DNA from 2 places in the Pseudidiomarina fusca genome. Region 2 is predicted to be linked to the other one. Evidence: predicted binding sites of a transcription regulator. Region 2 holds the regulator's gene; the other holds the start of a gene.
The links. The regulator sigma-54, encoded in region 2, starts transcription at its own class of promoters, with help from an activator protein. The targets are predictions, from matches to a motif close to GTTGGCACGNNNNTNGNNT.

Region 1: the regulator sigma-54 is predicted to act here: its motif matches at 5,129-5,147, upstream of NOG12_RS06945 (DUF3192 domain-containing protein).

Annotation. Positions count from the first base shown of each region.
Region 1 covers NZ_JANFPJ010000011.1:66,832-77,484, reverse strand. Annotated here, with positions in the region: gene NOG12_RS06965 (sodium-dependent transporter) at 1-1,263, opposite strand, end outside; tRNA gene NOG12_RS06960 (tRNA-Ile) at 1,592-1,667, opposite strand; gene NOG12_RS06955 (amidohydrolase family protein) at 1,760-2,554, opposite strand; gene rpoD (RNA polymerase sigma factor RpoD) at 2,674-4,515, opposite strand; gene NOG12_RS06945 (DUF3192 domain-containing protein) at 4,673-5,065, opposite strand; gene dnaG (DNA primase) at 5,220-6,971, opposite strand; gene rpsU (30S ribosomal protein S21) at 7,233-7,448, opposite strand; gene NOG12_RS06930 (MarC family protein) at 7,810-8,439, shown strand; gene tgt (tRNA guanosine(34) transglycosylase Tgt) at 8,533-9,648, opposite strand; gene queA (tRNA preQ1(34) S-adenosylmethionine ribosyltransferase-isomerase QueA) at 9,706-10,653, opposite strand, start outside.
Region 2 covers NZ_JANFPJ010000012.1:46,359-57,011, reverse strand. Annotated here, with positions in the region: gene NOG12_RS07465 (ATP-binding cassette domain-containing protein) at 1-693, opposite strand, end outside; gene NOG12_RS07460 (KpsF/GutQ family sugar-phosphate isomerase) at 899-1,894, shown strand; gene kdsC (3-deoxy-manno-octulosonate-8-phosphatase KdsC) at 1,894-2,469, shown strand; gene lptC (LPS export ABC transporter periplasmic protein LptC) at 2,466-3,041, shown strand; gene lptA (lipopolysaccharide transport periplasmic protein LptA) at 2,998-3,540, shown strand; gene lptB (LPS export ABC transporter ATP-binding protein) at 3,537-4,262, shown strand; gene NOG12_RS07435 (RNA polymerase factor sigma-54) at 4,271-5,650, shown strand; gene hpf (ribosome hibernation promoting factor) at 5,678-5,965, shown strand; gene ptsN (PTS IIA-like nitrogen regulatory protein PtsN) at 5,969-6,415, shown strand; gene rapZ (RNase adapter RapZ) at 6,445-7,311, shown strand; gene NOG12_RS07415 (HPr family phosphocarrier protein) at 7,338-7,616, shown strand; gene mgtE (magnesium transporter) at 7,654-9,015, shown strand; gene pmbA (metalloprotease PmbA) at 9,022-10,368, opposite strand; gene yjgA (ribosome biogenesis factor YjgA) at 10,498-10,653, shown strand, end outside.

The DNA.
Region 1 (10,653 bases), on a different contig from region 2:
CCAATTCGGGCATTCTTTTTCTAACTCAGCTCGAATAACCGGCCAAATACGCCAGCCAACAAACACTGCAGCTAACATACCACCTAAAGGCATCAATAAATTCGATGCAATAAAATCCATTAAATCAAAAGGTGTTTTGCCAAACAGACTTAAGTTATCTGCTGCGCCACCAAAACTCAACGCCGCCGGCACTCCAAGTAAAATGAAATTAACGGCCGCAACCCACAAAGTGGCTTTCTTACGCGACACCTTGTATTCATCAATCAAAAACGCCACTACCGGCTCTAGAATAGAAATAGCTGAGGTGATTGCTGCAAATAACAACAATAAGAAGAAAATGATGGCAAGGAACTGCCCACCAGCCATCTGTGCAAATAATGCTGGCATAGTAATAAAAGTTAAGCCGGGGCCCGCAGCCGGGTCAACGTCAAAGGCAAAGACCGCCGGCAAAATCATCAAGCCCGCTAAAACCGATGCTAAGATAGCTAAAAAGGCAATCCACAGGCCTGAGTTGATCACCCGTGTTTCTGTATTTAAATAAGAGCCATAAGCTATCATTAAGCCAGCTCCTACCGATAATGAGAATACCGCCAAACCGAGGGCGTCTAACACCATCCGGATGCTCAGTTTGCTCCAGTCAGGTGTAATTAAATAGAGTAACCCGTCAATAGCGCCGGGCAATGTTAAACTGCGCACCACCAAAAACAACATCAATACAAACAACGTTGGCATCAATATCTTACAAATTCGTTCGATACCAGATTGTACCCCAGCAATAACAATACCAGCTGTAATAGATAGGAATAAGAAGGTATAAACTAGTGCAGGCAAAGGGTCGCCAATAAATTGTCCAAAGGCGGCTTCAAGTGCAGCCCCGTCAGTTGTCAGTACATCGCCTCGCACGGCTTCAAAAACGTAAGCAATGGTCCAACCACCGACTACTGAATAAAAGCCAAGAATCAAAAAGACACAGAGTACCGAGATCCACCCTGCTACATGCCAATAACCGCCGCCTAAAGCTCGATAGGCTGAGGTGGCTGATTTATTAGCGCGACGGCCAATCATCATCTCCGAGAGCATCATCACGGCACCCACGGTAAAGACGCAGGCCAAATAGACCAATAAGAATACCCCGCCACCATTTTGGCCGGCAATGTATGGAAACTTCCAAATGGCGCCTAGGCCCACCGCAGACCCCGCTGCAGCAAAGATAAATCCTATTTTTGATCCCCAAGATCCGCGGTTATCAGTCATTACCGTCATAGCTATCAACTCTTTATTATTGTATTTATTATGTGCATGGCAGTGCTTACTGCGCTTTATTGAGGCTACACTTTAGAGATTTTTTGCACGAATGAATAGACTTGTTTGATAGTTATCAAAGAAAAAAAGATGAGCAACGGCTAAGTGCTGTCAATAACCGTTAAAATCCTGTCGGGTGCGTAATCAATAGAGCGTTCCAGCTCATAGGTTAATTGGGTCTGGTGCTTCTTCACTAGTTGCGGCTCAAAGTTGCCAGCACGATCGCGGTACGAAAGTAGTCTGGGCATTTGAAGTACGCGGATAACATCAGCCATAAAGGCTTTAAAGATGGTGGCCCCTCCCAGATTTGAACTGGGGACCAACCGATTATGAGTCGGCTGCTCTAACCACTGAGCTAAGGGGCCATACGAGACATGGTTGTTAACCTATGCGATTAACAAAGCGGGCGCAAGTATATGAAATTTCGACCCGCTTGTCATGACCCTTGCCGAGTTTTTTATAAGGTTAAATGGTAGAAATCAGCTGCGTTTTGAGCAAAGACTTTGTCGATAGCTTTCGTATCGCCTAGGGCTTCACACACAGTCTCAATATCGCGCACATTAAATGGCCGTTCTGCTCGGGTTGAAGGCAAATCTGTACCAAACATTAAACTGTCTGGATTAACGCTATAAATAGCCTTAACAGCTTTGGCTACGTCTACTTCAGTGCGACCAAAACCACTCGCTTTAATCTTAACCCCATGCTCGGCGAGCTTTTGCACTTGCGACAAACCTGACCGAGCCATACCTAAATGGTCTATCGAGGCCTTCGGCAATTTGATCAATTTCGGCACCACTTCATCGAGTTCGCGGCTATCAACATACATTTCAAGATGCCAGCCAGCGAGATCCCATATCCTCTTCCCAAAATCTACTAGATTATCTAAACCACTGACCACGCCACGTTTTAAATTAACACGGATACCGCGAATACGATGCTCACGCAGTTTCAAAATTTCGGCATCGGAGACTGAACTCGGTAAATTAGTGATACCCACAAAATTCGGTCCCATGGCTGCTAAAGCGGCCTTCAAGTAACTCTGGTCAAAACCTTGCACCGAGCCAGAGACAATCACCCCACCTACGATGTTAAAATGCTTAGTACGATGCAGGTAGTCTTCAATCAAAAACTGCGATGGCAAAAAACCTTGATTCTCGATTAAAGGAAACGCGTCATTGTAGATATGAAAGTGCGCATCAACAATGCGTCCTGGTTGCTGGGTTACGGTTTTACTCTGATCTATATCGATCATGATTCATCCTTTTCAGCGAAGTTGCCGCTATTTTAACAAATTTAGCCGCAAAAATAAAAAAAGCCCTAGAGCTAGCTCTAGAGCTTCTTATGACCGATATAAATCTCAGTCGTTCCGTGTTATTCGTCCAAGAAGGATTTCAACTGTTCTGAACGACTTGGATGACGCAATTTACGAAGCGCCTTAGCTTCTATTTGACGAATCCTCTCACGAGTTACGTCAAACTGCTTACCTACCTCTTCCAAGGTATGATCGGTATTCATATCAATCCCAAATCGCATCCGTAGAACTTTCGCTTCGCGCTGAGTTAAACCACCTAGCACCTCGCGAACGGCATTACGTAAGCTTTCTGAAGTAGCCGAGTCCACTGGTAAATCAAGGGTAGTATCCTCGATGAAATCACCTAAATGTGAATCTTCATCATCACCGATAGGAGTTTCCATTGAGATCGGCTCTTTCGCAATTTTCAGAACTTTGCGAATCTTATCCTCAGGCATCACCATACGTTCGGCAAGCTCTTCCGGACTTGGCTCACGCCCCATCTCTTGCAACATTTGACGTGAAATACGATTGAGTTTATTGATAGTCTCAATCATATGCACAGGAATACGGATGGTACGGGCTTGGTCAGCAATTGAACGAGTAATCGCCTGACGAATCCACCATGTAGCGTAAGTTGAGAACTTATAACCACGGCGATATTCAAACTTGTCAACGGCCTTCATCAAACCGATGTTCCCTTCCTGAATGAGATCAAGGAACTGCAAACCGCGGTTGGTGTATTTTTTCGCGATGGAAATAACCAAACGTAAGTTAGCTTCAACCATTTCCTTTTTAGCACGACGCGCTTTGGCTTCGCCAATCGACATGCGACGATTAATATCTTTTACTTTGGCAATAGTTAACCCAGTTTCAACTTCAACTTCGGCTAACTTATGAATACAACGTTCTACCTCTGGTTGTAGCTCTTGTAAGACGGCCGAGTAGGCCTCACCTTCTGCAATCGCTGCTGTTAACCAGCTGGTACTATTTTCGTTACCGGCAAAAACCTTCATGAATGAGCGTTTTGGCATAGCCGCTTGCTCTACACACATCTTCATGATCAAGCGCTCTTGCACTCGCACTCGATGCATCATGTCACGCATGTCTTTAACTAAGCGATCAAACTGCTTAGGTACTAAGCGGAACTGCTTAAACAATTCACTTAAGGCTTCAATTTCAGTGCGGGCCTTGGCGTGCTCACGACCATGCTTGCTGATAGCAGTACGAGTTTTTTCGTACTGTTCACGTAATTCGGCAAACTTTTGACGAGCAAACTCAGGATCTATACCGCTATCAGAGCTATCGTCATCGCTATCGTCGTCTTCATCGGCATCATCATCATCGTCTTCAAGCTCGTCTTCGCTTAATTCTGAGCCGATGTGAGTAGCACTAACCGGCGCTGCATCCACTTCGTTAGGATCGATAAAACCAGAGATAATATCGGTTAAGCGCATTTCTTCCGCTTCACACGAATCCCATTGCTCTAGCAAGAAGTTGATGGCTTCAGGATATTCTGCTACTGAGCACTGAACTTGGTTAATCCCATCTTCAATACGCTTAGCAATGTCAATCTCGCCTTCACGAGTTAACAGCTCAACGGTACCCATCTCACGCATGTACATACGTACGGGGTCAGTGGTGCGACCAAGCTCGCCGTCAACGCTTGCTAAAGCTTGCGCAGCAGCCTCTGCCGCATCTTCGTCGGCGGTATCTTCGCTCATCATCAATTCATCGGCATCAGGGGCACTTTCGAACACCTGAATACCCATATCATTGATCATGCCGATGATGTCTTCGATTTGATCCGAATCAACGATCTCAGAAGGAAGGTGATCATTCACTTCTGAAAAAGTGAGATACCCTTGCTCTTTGCCTTTGGCAATAAGAAGTCTGAGTTGTGATTGACGACTCTGCTGCATACAGATCTACCACCTGTTATTAAATAGAAAAGTAACCGGTCTTCACTTCGGCGACTTAATTAATGTATGACCACTACCTTAATTAAATAAGTGCGTGAGGTGTAAAATTCAAGACCGGAAATTGTAGCAGATACTGTCGTTTTGAGCCAGAAATTAATCAGTTGTTTGTGGGGATTTGTGCGACAGCGAGTTCCCCAGTGCCTATTAATTGGCCATCTTTAAATACCAGTGGAGTGCACTCATCGCGGGTGGTATTACCATCGGCATGAACCCGTTGAGTACGATAGTAAAGGACTCGATAGCGCTTACCATCACGAGTGACTAGATCTGAAAATTCCGGTACACCTAGCTCAGCTTCTACGGTAGCCACGCTGGTACTTTCTTGCAATGAAGCAATAATCTGGCGATTGCGCTGCTCTTTATCTGCAACTTCAGATGAGCTTTGCCGGTGCTCGGTTTCAGTCACGATAATACAACCACTTAAACCAAGGCTTAGTGCCGCGACAGTCATCAAAGCAACGACCTGCTTAGGTGCCACAAAAGATCTCATAACATCTCCTAGTAATCTGTTTTTTATTAATAAAGTGAGTAAGTCAAACTGACTTGATAACTAAAGCAAAGCTTGTGCCAACTCTAATAACATTTTGTTTTTCATCGTTTTTGTTTAAAATCAAGAGCCATGGAATAGGCTATTCCACCACTTATTAGCGTTTTCCACGATCCGAACGGTATTGCAATAACACCATGTACTCTTGCTTTTCTTCTTTGCTTAGCGGTGCTTGTTGCTCTTTGGCCAGTAACTCACTAGCACGCTGTTCCATATATTGATCAATAAAATAGAGAAAGGTATCAAAGAATTCTTGCGCAACGTGCTCTTCATCTAGGTGATGTTCCCAACTTGCTAATTGTCGCAATGCTTTTTCTTCGGGCTGATCGCGCCACAACTCGAGTAACTGCGCAGTAGTTAACTGTTGCTGCTGTGTCTGTTCATGCAGGGCTAATAACAATTCAATACCTGGTTGCTTTAATTCAATCAGCTCTTTATGCAAAGGAATCTCTCGCCCTAGCTGCGGGTGCTGTACCAATAACCCGATAGCGCGCCGCATAGGCGTCATTTTAAGCTGCTCGGGGCGGCGGTGTTGGCTGGTAGGTGCTTTTATTTGTTGTTTAAGCTGCGAGGTTTCGCGGCGTAACAAACGTGCCAATCGATTCAGTAATTCTTCCCGATAAAATTCGCTTGCTACTCTTTCTATCAACGGTGTTGCTTGCTTCAATAGCATTGATTTGCCGGCATCACTACTCACATCAATAGTTTCTGTGAGGTGACTAAAAAAGTAGTCTATGAAGCTCTGTGCTTGTTGCAAGCGTGCGCTAAATGCCTCCGCTCCCTCTTTACGCACAATAGTGTCGGGGTCTTCACCATCGGGTAAAAACAAAAAGTTTAGCGCTAAGCCATCGTTTAATAATGGCAGTGCATTTTCCAGTGCCCGCCAAGCAGCATCTCGGCCAGCTCTATCACCGTCATAACAACAGGTGACTTGTGTGGTGGCACGAAATAACAGCTGTAACTGGTCTGCTGTTGTGGCCGTACCGAGGGATGCTACCGCGTAAGTGATTCCGGCTTGAGCCAAGGCAACCACATCCATATAACCCTCAACTATGACCACCTGAGCTAATTGTTTGTGCGCTTTCTTGGCTTCATAAAAGCCATAGAGTTCGCGTCCTTTATGAAAAATTCGTGTTTCTGGCGAGTTCAAATATTTTGGGCCATCACCCGTGATGATCCGTCCACCAAAACCGACCACCCGACCACGACGATCGCGGATCGGAAACATAATGCGGTCCCGAAAAAAGTCGTAGTAGCGCTGGTTTTCATTACGATTCACTAATTTAAGATCAAATAGCTGCTGACGATCTTTGTGATTTTTCGCCAAACTGAGTAGTAGTCCATCCCAGCCATCAGGGGCATAACCGATCTGAAAGTCTTTCACCACAGCACCGCTTAAACCACGACCTTTCAAGTAGTCGATAACTTGGCTACTCTTGGCATGATGACGTAACTGATGCGCAAAATACTTTGCCGCCTGTTCCATTTGCTGATAATCATCAGCGGCTTGCGCTCGTTGGCGGGCATCAGCTTGTGGATTAGCGCTGGTTTCGCGAGGCACTTCAACCCCCATGATTCCAGCTAATTCTTCAACCGCTTCAGGAAACTCGAGACCATCAAATTTCATCAAAAAATCAATGGCATTACCGTGTTCACCACAGCCAAAACAGTGATAGAACTGTTTGTCTGGAGCCACCGTAAAACTGGGGCTTTTTTCACTATGAAAGGGACAACAGGCCTGGTAATTTCTACCAGCCCGCTTAAGTGGCACTCGGCTATCGACAATCTCGACAATATCAGCGCGATCCAATAGATCATGGATAAAGCTTTTGGGAATCAGACCAGCCATAAAGGTTCCATTTGGGCATCACCTAAAGCACAGCATAGTAGGTAAAAAGTACTGCACACCATTGCTGTGGAGGTAGTTCAGATCATGGCGTCAGTGTACCCCAACTACGAACTCGTTGTAACGGTTGAATCACTTTATCTAGATGTTAGAGCTTCGAGAATGACGCCCACAAAAAAACCGAACTGAGAAGACTCAATCCGGCTTTTGAGGTCTGTGCTGTAGTGACACCGCCGTCGGCTGCGCCGCTACGGTACCAGTTACTTAGTACAGACGAGTACGACGTGCGTTCTCGCGAGATAATTTCTTCGCGTGACGCTTAACCGCAGCGGCTTTCTTGCGCTTACGCTCTGAAGTAGGCTTCTCGTAGAATTCACGGCTACGTACTTCAGACAATACACCTGCTTTCTCGCAAGAGCGCTTAAAACGACGTAAAGCTACGTCAAACGGCTCGTTTTCTTTTACTTTAACAACTGGCATTAAAATCTCACCTCAATGAAAATTCGGTTGTTGGTTATCGGTACTGGTTAAAATATAACCACGATGATCAAAATTGGTGCTGAATTGTAGCGAGTTAAGATCGCGATGTAAAGCCTATCTGGTATTTAAATCACAGCTGACCGTTTGGGAGGATTGGAAGTGGTAGTTTCATCAGCGAAGGCTGAACAAAGCTGGTGAAGTTTAACCTACCACCTCCAAAGAACTGACTTGCGTGTTAGTATGCCATCAGCTTACGACACACAATGTCGGAGCAAAGATAATCCTGCTGAATTGAATGATTTTTTTGTTAACTTTGTGAGCAACAGGTAGAATAGCTCAACCCATTTGCCGGAGTGCCACCATGCTAGAAACCTTTCTCTTTCAGTTTACCTCGCTATTTACCATGATCAATCCCATAGCGGCGATTCCCATTTATATTGCTTTAACTGAAGCCATGACACCTAAGGCTGCTCGGTGGGTAGCCATGCGCGCTTCAATAACAGCCTGTATCGCACTTTGTACTTTTGCCTTAGTGGGCGAAGCTATTTTTAGCTTTTTTAATATATCTGTTAACGGATTGCGCGTAGCCGGCGGTATTTTATTCTTTGTGATGGGCTTTGAAATGTTGCGTGGGCGCACTGTACCTAAACGCGTTGATGGTGAAAGCGAAGCTGATTTTGGTTCTGACGTTGCGGTAACTCCAATCGGCATTCCCATGGTTGCTGGCCCGGGTGCCATTACCATGGTGATTCTATTTATTCAGGAAAGTCCCGCAACTAGCAACACCATTAGCTTATTCGCTGCTATCGTTGCAGTTTGTATTCTCACTGCTTTCGTTCTAGCTAGTGGGCGTCAATTTATGGCAAAACTCGGACGCAGTGGCAGTAAGATTTTGATGCGATTGATGGGCCTGATTGTGATGCTGATTGCTGTTGAATTCTTCTTTGCCGGTATCAAGCCTTATATCTTAGATATTGCGCGCGCTATCTAGTGCTTGATGCGCGAAGCACCAACTAAAAAGCCCCGCAGTGGTGACACTGGCGGGGCTTTCTTTTAGCTTACAAGAAGCGGTTACAAAACCAACTTACTTGAGCTCTGGGACAGGTAGACCACGCTTAGCATAAAATTCAGCGACGTGTTCTTCTAGCCGATCGGCTTCTATAGCATCACGTAAATCCTGCATTACTTTTTGATAAAAATGCAGGTTGTGAATGGTATTCAAACGACCGCCTAGCATTTCATTAGAACGATCCAAATGATGCAAGTAGGCGCGAGAATAATTCTTACAGGTGTAGCAATCGCACTCAGGGTCTAATGGCCCGGTATCGGTGCGATGCACTGCGTTACGAATTTTTACCACTCCGGTACTGATAAATAAATGACCATTACGAGCGTTACGGGTTGGCATCACGCAATCAAACATGTCGACACCACGACGAACAGCTTCAACTAAATCTTCAGGCTTACCAACACCCATCAAATAACGAGGCTTATCAATCGGCATCGCAGGAGTAATATAATCTAACACCCGCATCATATCTTCTTTCGGCTCACCAACCGATAGCCCGCCAATGGCATAGCCATCAAAACCGATATCAGTAAGCCCCTCAAGTGAAATGGTACGCAACTCTTCGTACATACCACCTTGAATGATGCCAAATAACGCCGAAGGATTATCACCGTGCGCAGCTTTTGAGCGCTCAGCCCAGCGCAATGACAGCTCCATCGAAGAACGGGCTTCGGCTTGAGTAGCTGGGTACGGAGTACATTCGTCAAAGATCATGACAATATCCGAGCCTAGATCACGCTGTACTTCCATCGATTTTTCTGGGGTCAGCAAAATTTTCTCACCGTTAATGGGCGAACGGAAGGTAACGCCTTCTTCAGTAATTTTGCGCAATTCACCTAAGCTAAATACCTGAAAGCCGCCAGAATCGGTCAGAATCGGTTTGTCCCAATTCATAAAATCGTGCAAATCACCATGTTGTTTGATGATTGAGGTACCTGGTCTTAACATTAAGTGAAAGGTATTACCCAAACAGATTTGAGCCCCTGTTGCTTTAACTTCTTCTGGGGTCATACCTTTAACGGTACCGGCAGTACCTACTGGCATAAAAGCTGGGGTTTCCACTACGCCACGTTCAAACACCATACGCCCACGACGCGCTTTGCCCGAGGTTGTTAACAATTCAAATTTCATTTAATCACCGCTATCTATGTAGTTCACGGAAAAACAGTCCGAGGCGCTTAGTATACCTTAGCTGGTGCGACGGGTCACAAACATTGCATCACCGTAGCTAAAGAAGCGATATTTTTCCGCTACTGCTGCGGCGTAAGCGGCCATCACCTGAGCTTGCCCAGCAAACGCCGAAACCAACATGATCAGGGTCGATTCCGGTAAATGAAAATTCGTAATCATGGCGTCTACTAGTTGGAATTCATAACCTGGATAGATAAAAATGTCCGTATCCGCAAAAAATGGCGCTAACTCTGTACCCGCTTGTTTAGCTGCTTGCGCTGCCGATTCTAAGGACCGTACCGAGGTGGTACCTACGGCAATCACACGGCCACCACGAGCGCGGGTAGCAGCAATCGCTGCCACTGTTTGCTCTGGCACTTCGGCATACTCACTATGCATATGGTGTTCAGTGATATTGTCTACTCGTACTGGCTGAAAAGTTCCGGCCCCAACGTGCAAAGTCACATAAGCAAACTCGACTCCCTTAGCACGTAGTTGCTGCAATATGATCTCATCAAAATGTAAGCCAGCCGTAGGCGCCGCCACCGCTCCTGGTTTTTTATTGTAGACCGTTTGATAGCGCTCTTTATCACTGGCTTCGTCAGGCCGATCAATATAAGGTGGCAAGGGCATATGACCGAACTGCTCAAGCACTTCTAACAACGGCTGCTCGGTATGAAAGTACAATTCAAATAAGGCATCATTGCGCCCTAGCATTTCTACTTCTACCGCACCTTCTAAAATCATTCGTGCGCCCGCTTTCGGTGACCTATTACTTCGCAAATGCACCCAGGCTCGATGCTCATCGATAATGCGCTCAACCAAGACTTCAACTTTGCCACCCGAAACTTTTTCGCCCAGTAACCGTGCTGGTATAACTCGAGTATCATTAAAAACCAGTAAATCTCCGGCTTGCAGTTGCTCTACAATCTGCTTGAACTGCTGGTGCTGCACTTGCCCCGTAGG
Region 2 (10,653 bases):
AACCACTTGTTTGTCGGCAATGATGTACACGTAATCGGCAATCGTAAGAACTTCTTCAACATCGTGGGTGACGATGATGCTCGTCAACCCGAGCGACTCGTTCAACTCTTTGATCAGCTTGATTATCACGCCCATCGAAATAGGATCTTGGCCGGCAAAGGGCTCATCATACATGATCAGCTCTGGGTCTAACGCTATTGAACGCGCCAAGGCAGCCCGCCGCGACATACCGCCAGACAACTCCGCTGGCATCAAATGCCGAGCGCCACGCAAACCTACCGCCTCTAATTTTAGCAGCACAATGGTTTCAATCAGTTCCTCTGACAGCCGGCTATGTTCACGTAGCGGAAAGGCAATGTTGTCGTACACTGTCATGTCGCTGAACAAGGCACCGCTTTGAAACAACATGCTCATGCGTTTGCGTAATTGATACAATTCGCTGCGCTTGAGGCTAGGAATGTTTTGCCCGGCAAAGCGAATCTGCCCCTGTTGCGGGCGTAGTTGGCCACCAATTAGGCGCAACAAGGTTGTTTTGCCAATGCCGCTAGGACCCATCACCGCAGTAATCTTACCGCGCGGGATGGCCATCGACAGGCCTTCGTATAAATTGTGAGTACTGTGATTGTAGTGAAAATAGATGTCATCTATCTCAACCAAGTGCTCGGGATTACCCTCGAGAGTAGTGGTTAGCATGCGAAGATAGTCTCCTTTACGTGACCGCCTAGTTTACCCGATTTCGTCAAGAATCCCCACCAAAAAGCTGTAAAATTTGTGACAAATCGTTATCAGTGGTCACATTACGTCTGCAAAGAAGAAAACGATCGGGTATTATTGCGTTATTACATTGTCATCATTAACTTGTCATCTACTTTGGCTGCACTAGCATATGAGGCCCAACATGACCGAACACAACCCGACCACGACCAGCAAACAGACGTTTGCCGCGCTTGGCCAACGAGTCATTGATATCGAAACCGACGCGGTGCGTGGATTAAGCCGTTTTCTTGATGAGAATTTTGCTACTGCTTGCGAGTTACTGTTGGCATGCCAAGGCCGGGCGATTGTGATTGGTATGGGTAAATCGGGCCACATTGGCGGTAAAATTGCCGCAACCTTAGCCTCCACCGGTACTCCCGCCTTTTTTGTGCACCCTGGCGAAGCTAGCCACGGTGACCTCGGCATGATTACCGAGCAGGATGTGGTGATCGCCATTTCTAACTCCGGTGAAACAGCTGAAGTGCTTAGCATTGCGCCATTAATTAAACGGCGCGGCGTCAAGCTCATTTCCATGACAGGTAATCCACGCTCAACCCTAGCCGAGCTCTCTGACGTGCATGTGTGCATCGCAGTTGAACAAGAGGCCTGCCCGTTAGGTTTGGCGCCAACCTCCTCCACTACTGCCACCTTAGTGATGGGCGATGCGTTGGCGGTAGCGCTGCTGCATGCGCGCGGCTTTACTGCCGATGATTTTGCCATGTCGCATCCTGGTGGCAGCTTGGGCCGACGGTTGTTACTGCACATCCATGATGTGATGCACGCGGGTGAGCGCACCCCGCTGGTCAATCAGCATGTAACTATCAGCGCCGCCTTGTTAGAAATGTCACGCAAAGGTCTGGGCATGACAGGTATCACTGACGACCAAGGCCGCTTAGTGGGTATTTTTACCGATGGTGATTTGCGCCGTATTTTAGATCAGCGGATTGATTTGCATACCACCGCGATTGCCCAAGTGATGACGCCAAACCCCATTACCATAAAGCCCGATGTGCTTGCTGCACAGGGATTAAAATTAATGGAAGACCGAAAAATCAACGGGCTATTTGTGGTGGATGAGCAGGGCTTTGCCCAAGGCGCCTTGAACATGCACGATCTGTTAAAAGCAGGAGTCCTCTAATGAGTTTTGGTCACGCAACCCCAGCCATGATTAGTACTTGGTACGGTGATATCGAAAGCCTGCTGATGGATAAATTCGCCCAAATCAAACTGGTCATTTTTGATGTGGATGGCGTGTTTTCAGACGGCCGTATCTATTTAGGCAACCAAGGTGAAGAGCTTAAAGCTTTTCATACCCGCGATGGGTTTGGGGTGAAAGCACTTCTTAACGCCGGCATCAAGGTGGCGGTTATCACCGGACGCCGTTCAGCACTGGTGGAAAACCGCATGCGCGCGCTAGGCGTCAGCGATATTTATCAGGGCCAAGAAGATAAGCTCAGCGCCTACCAGCAGTTGGCGGAGAAATATCAGTTAACGGATCAGGCCATCGCCTGCATGGGTGATGACATACCTGACCTCGCGATGCTGCAGCAGTGTGCAGTGGCCGTAGCGCCTCACGATGCCCATCCCTTTGTGCAGCAACACGCGGTTTATGTGACCTCGCAGCGCGGCGGCTTTGGTGCCGTACGTGAGCTGAGTGATCTGATTTTACTTAGCCAAGGACAATTGCAACTGCACGGTGGAGTCAGTTTATGACCCGTAATCTTGTGGTGATTATCGCCATTATCTTTGCCACCCTAGCGCTGTTGGTGTGGCGTCCTTTTGGAGATCAAGACCTCACCGATGAACCTGCTGGCTATCGCGAGATCAAGCCTGATTTTACCGCCCAGGGCCTGATTGTGCGGGTTTACAGTGAGGATGGTACCTTAGCGCATCGGATTGCTGCAGAAAAAATGACCCATTACAGCCCGATCGGCTTGACCGAGTTAGATCAGCCGACCTACATTGTGCACACTCGTGATGGTGGTCCGGTGTGGCAGGTGGCAGCCGAGGCTGGCTCTTTTTATGGCGACAAAAGCTTGGTGTTAGAACGTAATATTTTAATGCGTAGCTTAACCGCCGAAGATTTTTTAGAACGGGTTGAAACCAGCTACCTAACCATTGATACTTTGGCCGAAACCATGACGACTGAGCAAGCGGTGGTGATGTACGGTCGTGATTTTACTATTCGAGGCGAAGGCATGCATGCTAACTTACGCGCTCAAACTCTGGAACTAACGAAACATGTTGAAACCATTTATACCGGCCGCCACACTAATTCTCAGTAGTCTTGTGCTAACTGCTGCATTATTCTCTAACGCAGCACTTAGCCAAGGCAAAGATGACTTTAATCAGCCCATTCGCATCAATGCTGAGCGCGATTGGGTTGATATTGCTAATAAAATTGTGGTGTTTGAACGTAGCGTCATCATCGAGCAAGGTAGTTTAAAAATCACCGCTGACAAGTTATCAGTAGAGCGTGAAGGTGAGGCCGAAGATGCTGTGTTTATCGCTGAAGGGGCGCCGGCGGTTTATACCCAACAATTGGAAGACGGTAGTGTTATCACCGCCAAGGCCAACCAAATCATTTATGACCAAGCGCAACAGTTACTGACGTTGCGGGGGAATGTTGAAGTTGCGCAAGGAAACAGCGTCAGTCGTGGTGGAGAGATGGTTTATAACTTTGCTACACAGCAAATGACCACGCGTGGTGACAAAGATACCGACCGCGTAACCACCATCTACATGCCGAAACAACAAGACGATAAAAACAACGAGCAACCATGAGCCGATTAGTAGCTGAACATTTAGCCAAATCTTATAAAAAACGCCAAGTTGTTAAAGACGTTAGTTTGACTGTTGAAGCAGGCCAAGTGATTGGCTTGCTGGGCCCTAATGGCGCCGGTAAAACCACGACTTTCTATATGATTGTTGGCTTAGTGAATAACGACAAAGGCCTGATTAAATTAGACGACCGTGATATCTCGTTATTACCTATGCATGAACGCGCTCGCCTTGGGATTGGCTATTTACCCCAAGAATCCTCCATCTTTCGTAAGCTGACGGTGCGCGATAATATTTTGGCGATACTCGAAACCCGCAAAGAACTATCTGCGGCCCAGCGTGAAGATAAACTTGATAGCTTGCTGGAAGAGTTTCACATCAGCCATATCGCCAACAGTCTGGGTATGAGTCTGTCTGGGGGTGAACGACGCCGGGTTGAAATTGCACGGGCGCTGGCGGCTGAGCCTAAGTTTATCCTGTTGGATGAACCCTTTGCTGGGGTTGACCCGATTTCCGTGCTGGACATCAAGAAGATTATCGAACACCTACGCAAGCGTGGCATCGGGGTACTCATTACCGACCACAACGTGCGCGAAACCCTAAGCGTCTGTGAACATGCTTATATTGTTAGCCATGGCGAGCTTATCGCGCAAGGCGATGCCCAAACCATTCTTAATAATCAGCATGTGAAAGACGTGTATTTGGGCGACCAGTTTACGCTGTAGCTATCATGATGAAACAAGGCCTGCAGTTCAAATTTAGTCAACAGCTGAGCATGACCCCACAGCTGCAACAGGCCATCAAACTGTTGCAACTTTCTAGCTTAGAACTACAGCAAGAAGTGCAACAAGCGCTGGATGAGAACCCCTTGCTTGAGGTGGCCGACCAAAGCGCTGAAGGCGAAACCGATTTAGCTGCTGCCGAGGAGAGCTGGGAACCAAGCTATTCGGCTTCTTTAGGCAGTTCTGGCACAGCTTACGATGGTGAAGATACCCTCTATCAAGGCAGTACCAGTGAAAGTTTACAAGAGCACTTGTTATGGCAAATGCGACTATCACATTTTTCTCCCCTTGATGAAGCCATTGCCATGCTGTTGATAGATAGTATTGACGAGCGCGGCTACTTAACGGCTGAATTAGAAGAGCTGTTGCCAGCGATTCGACAACAACACCCCGAGCTCATCCAAGTTGAGCTAGCCGAAGTAGCTGTGGTGCTGAAACGGATTCAACATTTTGATCCGATTGGGGTTGGTGCTCGCAATGTCCGCGAATGTTTATTAATTCAGCTACGGCATCTTCCTAAAGATACTCCCTACCTGAACTTAGCTCTGCAAGCCGTTGACAAGCATTTGCAGTTGCTCGCCCAGCGCGATTATCGCAATCTGGTGCGGCGGTTGCGTATTCAAGAAGCCGATTTATGCCAAGTACTAGCGCTGATTCAGCAGCTACAACCGCACCCAGGGGACGGTTTTGGCGCAGGTGATGACGACTATGTGATTCCTGATGTGCTGGTGCGCAAAAAAAATAATCGCTGGACCGTTGAGCTAAATTCGCAAAGTTTGCCTAAACTAAAGGTGAACGAAGATTATGCGGCGCTGCTGCAAAGTGGTTCGCAATCTGAAGAACAACAGTATATTCGGCAGCATACGCAAGCTGCGAAGTGGTTTATTAAAAGCATTGAAAGCCGTAACGATACCTTACTGAAAGTAGCTGCAACCATAGTGCAACGTCAGCAAGGTTTCTTTGAATATGGCCCTGAGGCGATGAAACCTATGGTTCTTGCTGACGTTGCTAACGCAGTAGAGATGCATGAATCAACTATTTCAAGAATAACCACACAAAAGTATATGCATACACCTAAAGGTGTGTTTGAATTGAAGTACTTCTTCTCTAGCCAATTGGCAACGGATAATGGAGAAGATGCTTCTTCTACCGCGATTAGAGCGGTATTGAAAAAGCTAGTTGCTGCGGAGAACCCCAAGAAGCCTCTCAGTGATAGTAAATTAACTGAACTCATGGCCGAACAGGGTATCCAAGTAGCTAGACGGACAATTGCGAAGTATCGTGAGGCCATGAATATTCCGCCCTCGAGCCAACGCAAACGTCTTATCTGAATCTTGGACAAACAGAAGGAAGATGTTATGCAAATTAATCTGACCGGTCATCATATCGAAATTACTGACGCTCTGCGTGACTATGTCGATACCAAGTTTTCTAAGCTGGAACGTCATTTTGACCACATAAATAACGTCCATGTCATTTTAAATGTTGAAAAGTTAACGCAAAAAGCGGAAGCTACGCTGCATTTGAATGGCGGCGAAATTTTCGCTGATTCAGAGCACACCGATATGTATGCGGCTATTGACGGGCTGATTGATAAACTCGATCGGCAGGTTATTAAACATAAAGAAAAGATGAAACGCCACTAAATCATGGATTTATCCACTCTGTTAAGCCCCGACTGCGCTCGCTGCGCAGTCGCGGGAACAAGCAAAAAGAAAGTGCTTGAAATCATCGGCCAACTGGCCGCTTCGCGTCTCTCGGGCACCACCGGTTTTGACGTCTTCGAAAGTCTTCTCAATCGCGAACGATTAGGTAGTACCGGCATCGGGCTGGGGGTTGCTATTCCCCATGGTCGCTTAGCCTCGGCAACTAAGCCGGTGGCTATTTTGCTGACCCTAGAAGAGCCCATCGATTTTGATGCGATTGATAACCAGCCGGTGGATATTGTATTCGCGTTACTGGTGCCAGAAGACTCGCATGAACAGCATTTACAAACCTTAGCAGCCGTGGCCCAGCGTCTGAACGACAAAACCTGCACCCGCGCTTTACGCGATGCCAGCTCAGACCAAGAACTTTATGAACTGTTTGTAAAATGACCGATAGCAGCCTTAACCCCGCAGATAAAATGCAATTGATCATAGTTACCGGCCGCTCCGGCTCCGGTAAAACGATTGCGCTGCGCGTGTTAGAAGATCTTGGTTACTATTGTGTCGACAACCTCCCGATCACCTTGCTTCCTACGTTAGTGCATGCGGTCATTGAGCAGTACAATAAAGTGGCGGTGAGTGTTGATGTACGTAATATGCCGATTGAAGCCAGTGAGTTAACCGACTCATTGGAGTTTCTGCCTGACCAAATTAAACCTGAAATTCTCTACATTGATTCATCTGAGGCCGTGTTGCTGCGCCGCTTTGCGGAAACCCGCCGCTTACATCCCCTGTCTAAGAATGAGCTGCCGCTAAGTGATGCTCTCCAAGCTGAATTAGCTTTGCTTGAGCCGTTGGCGGAACGAGCAACTTGGCGCATTGATAGTAGCGATTTAAGCGTGCATCAGCTGAGCGAACAAGTGGCCGAGCGCGCCCTGGGTAAGTCAGCGTCACGATTGATTGTGGTTTTCCAATCTTTTGGTTACAAGTATGGTTTACCTAGTGATCTGGACTACGCATTTGATGCCCGAATCCTGCCTAATCCGCATTGGGAGCCCTCGTTAAAGGCCTTGCTCGGTACAGATCCAGCCGTCCAACACTTTTTTCAGCAACAGCCGTTAATGACCAAGTTTATTCATCAGGTAGAAAACTTCTTAGCCACTTGGTTACCCTACTTTCAACGCAGCAACCGTAGCTATCTCACCATTGGCATCGGTTGTACCGGTGGCCAACATCGCTCGGTCTACATTGCCGAGCAGCTAGCTGAACGCTTTCAGGGCCAACCTTTCAAGGTGCAAGTGAAACACCGCGAGGCCCCTCGTCACCGTCCTATCAGCCCGCTTTAGCTTTTAATAGCTAGGAGTTACCCTTTATGCCGACTTGTGTGCGCAAATCAGTCACTATCCGTAACAAACTCGGCTTACACGCACGCGCCGCCACCAAGCTAGCTAAACTCACGCAACAATTTGCCGCCAAGGTGTACATTGTGCAAGAGCAGCAGCAAGTAGATGCCTCCAGTGTGATGTGTTTATTGTTGTTAGCCAGTGGGCAAGGACGGCAAATTGATATCTTAGCTGAAGGTGATGATGCCGAGGCCGCTGTCGCTGCCGTTGCCGAGTTAATCGAATCGCGCTTTGATGAAGAGCAATGATGCGGTAAACTTCTGACATTCACAGGAGTTTTGCAGCATGCTAGTAGAAATCGCCGATAAAGAATTTGCCGAACAGCGCTTACAAGAGGTCACTGAATCTCTTACGCGTGGCATGTACGTGCAAGCTCGGCGCCAGTTGCACAACCTGCCCGCTTGGGATGTTGCCCTGTTACTTGAATCCTCGCCACCTAAAGCGCGGGCCATCATTTGGCAATTGGTTGACGCCGACGAGCACGGCGACATCCTTGAAGAATTATCTGAAGAAGTGCAAAAATCCATCATTCGGCAGATGGCGCCAGAGAAATTGGCCGCCGCCACCGAAGGCATGGATACCGATGACCTCGCCTACGTATTACGTGGCCTACCCGAACAGGTCTATCAAGAAGTATTAAAATCGATGGACGAGCAAGATCGCCATCGTGCCGAGCAAGCTCTGTCATACGCCGAAGAAACCGCCGGTAGTATGATGAATACGGATACCATCACCTTACGCCCAGACGTTACCATTGATGTGGTATTACGTTATTTGCGGTTGAAAGGCGAGCTACCTGAGGCTACCGATAAACTGTACGTGGTAAGCCGCGAAGACAAATTTATTGGTGAAATCGGCATTACCCGCTTACTTACCGTTGATCCTAGCCGTTTAGTGAGCGATGTCATGGACCAAGAGGTACAAGGCATTCCGGCAGATATGGACGAAACTGAAGTAGCCAAACTGTTTGAGCGGCAAGATTGGATCTCGGCCCCGGTCATTGACGAAGACAATCGCTTACTCGGTCGTATTACTATCGATGACGTGGTCGACATCATCCGTGAAGATGCCCAGCACTCGATGTTGAGCATGGCTGGTTTAGATGATGACGAGGATACCTTTGCTCCGGTTTGGACCAGTGCTAAGCGCCGCTCGGTATGGTTAGGTGTCAACCTGATCACAGCGCTGCTGGCGGCCATGGTCAGTTCCTTGTTTGAAGATATTTTAGCGCAAATGGCCATCCTCGCTATCCTTAACACCATTGTGCCAAGTATGGGCGGGATTGCCGGTTCACAAACCCTGACCTTGGTCATTCGAGGGATGGCGCTGGGTCATATAGGTGCCAGTAACCAACGTTGGTTGATTGGTAAGGAACTTGCGATTGGCGCTCTTAACGGGGTGATTTGGGCGTTACTGATTGCGGCCGTGGTGGCGATCTGGAAGCAAGACCTTCTGATTGGCGCCATCATCGCCTTTGCGATGATGGCTAACTTACTCGCGGCTGGCTTGGCCGGGGTGACTGTGCCCTTGATCTTGAAGAAGTTTGATATCGACCCTGCACTAGCCGGCGGGGTGATTCTTACCACCGTCACCGACGTGGTCGGTATTTTTGCTTTCTTAGGCACAGCGACGCTACTACTGAGCTAACGCCGGCTACATGCCGGCGATGCGCATCTGTTCTAGCAACACAGAACCGGTACGAACACCATGGCGAAGGTCAATATCATTGCCGATAGCCACAATGTTAGCCAACATGTCTTTTAGGTTGCCGGCAATGGTAATTTCTTCTACGGGGTACTGAATTTCGCCATGTTCGACCCAGAACCCTGCCGCACCGCGAGAATAGTCACCATTGACAATATTGACCCCTTGGCCCATTAACTCGGTAACCAACAGCCCAGTGCCCATCTGCTTACATAAAGCTGCTAAATCTTGCTCACCATGCTGCACTTGCCAGGTGTGGATACCACCGGCGTGTCCGGTAGGCTGCATGCCTAATTTGCGCGCTGAATAGCTAGTCAGTAAGTAAGTTTCCAAGACGCCGTTGGCAACAATATCGCGCTCCACCGTTGCTAACCCTTCATGGTCAAACGGGCTACTAGCTAACGCGCCGCGTAAATGCGGTTGTTCGGTTATGGTTAACCAGTTAGGCAATACTTGTTTACCTAAATGGTCGGCTAAGAAGCTCGATTTGCGATACAAGCTACCGCCACTAATAGCTGCAACGAAGTGGCCAAACAACGAGTTCGCAACATCAGCTCGGAAGATGACTGGCACCTTCGCGGTTGCTATTTTGCGACCGTCTAAGCGCGCGATAGTAGCGTTCACCGCATCTTCTGCCACTTGTTCTGGAGTCCACAAGCCGTCACGATGGCGTGCCACACTGTAGGCGTAATCGCGCTGCATCTGCTCGCCGCTTTGGGCAATTAAACTGCAGCTTAAGCTATGCCGTGATTGTAGGTAACCGGCTAAAAAGCCGTGGCTATTGCCATAAACACGATAGCCGACGTGGCTGCTGTAACCTGCACCGTCAGAGTTAACAATCCGTTTATCCAGTTGTAAGGCATGCTGCTCGCAGCGTAATGCCTGCTCTAAGGCAAATTCAGCACTTTGGTCGGCGGGGTGGCACAAGTCTAAATCAGGGATAGCGGTTGCCATCAGTTCAGCTGGAGCTAAGCCCGCGTAGGGGTCGGGCGAGGTAAACTGGGCGATGCTATTGGCTTTTTCTACCGCCGCACGAATGGCTGCGGCAGTTAAATCGGTAGTAGATGCTGAACCCTTTTGCTGGCCCCGAAACAAGGTAATACCTAGGGCGCCGTCTTGATTAAATTCTACCGTCTCAACTTCGCCAAGGCGGGTGCCGACATTAATTCCGCGGCTACGGCTTAACGCGCATTCGACCGCACTGGCGCCAAGCTCTTTAGCATATGCCAGTGCCTGCGCTACCGACTGCTCAACTTCTTGCATCTCATTACTTAATTGTTTTACATCTGGGATCAAACTAACTCTCCTCTTGCCCTTCGGCGCATCGCTCCGCAGCGGTTTAGCATGCGGGCGCTTAATTTTCTGGTACACTATCGGTTATTCACTTGAACATAAACACCTACGGTCATGCACAAGGACCCTTTCATGAATCATGATGGTAATTCAAACCACGCTGATGACGATTTTTTAATTAGTAAATCGCAGCTCAAGCGTGATGCCGAAGCCCAACAAGAGCTCGGCTTAAAACTGGTTAATTTGTCTGACGGTAAACTTGCCAAGATCCCCCTTGATGAGGATCTT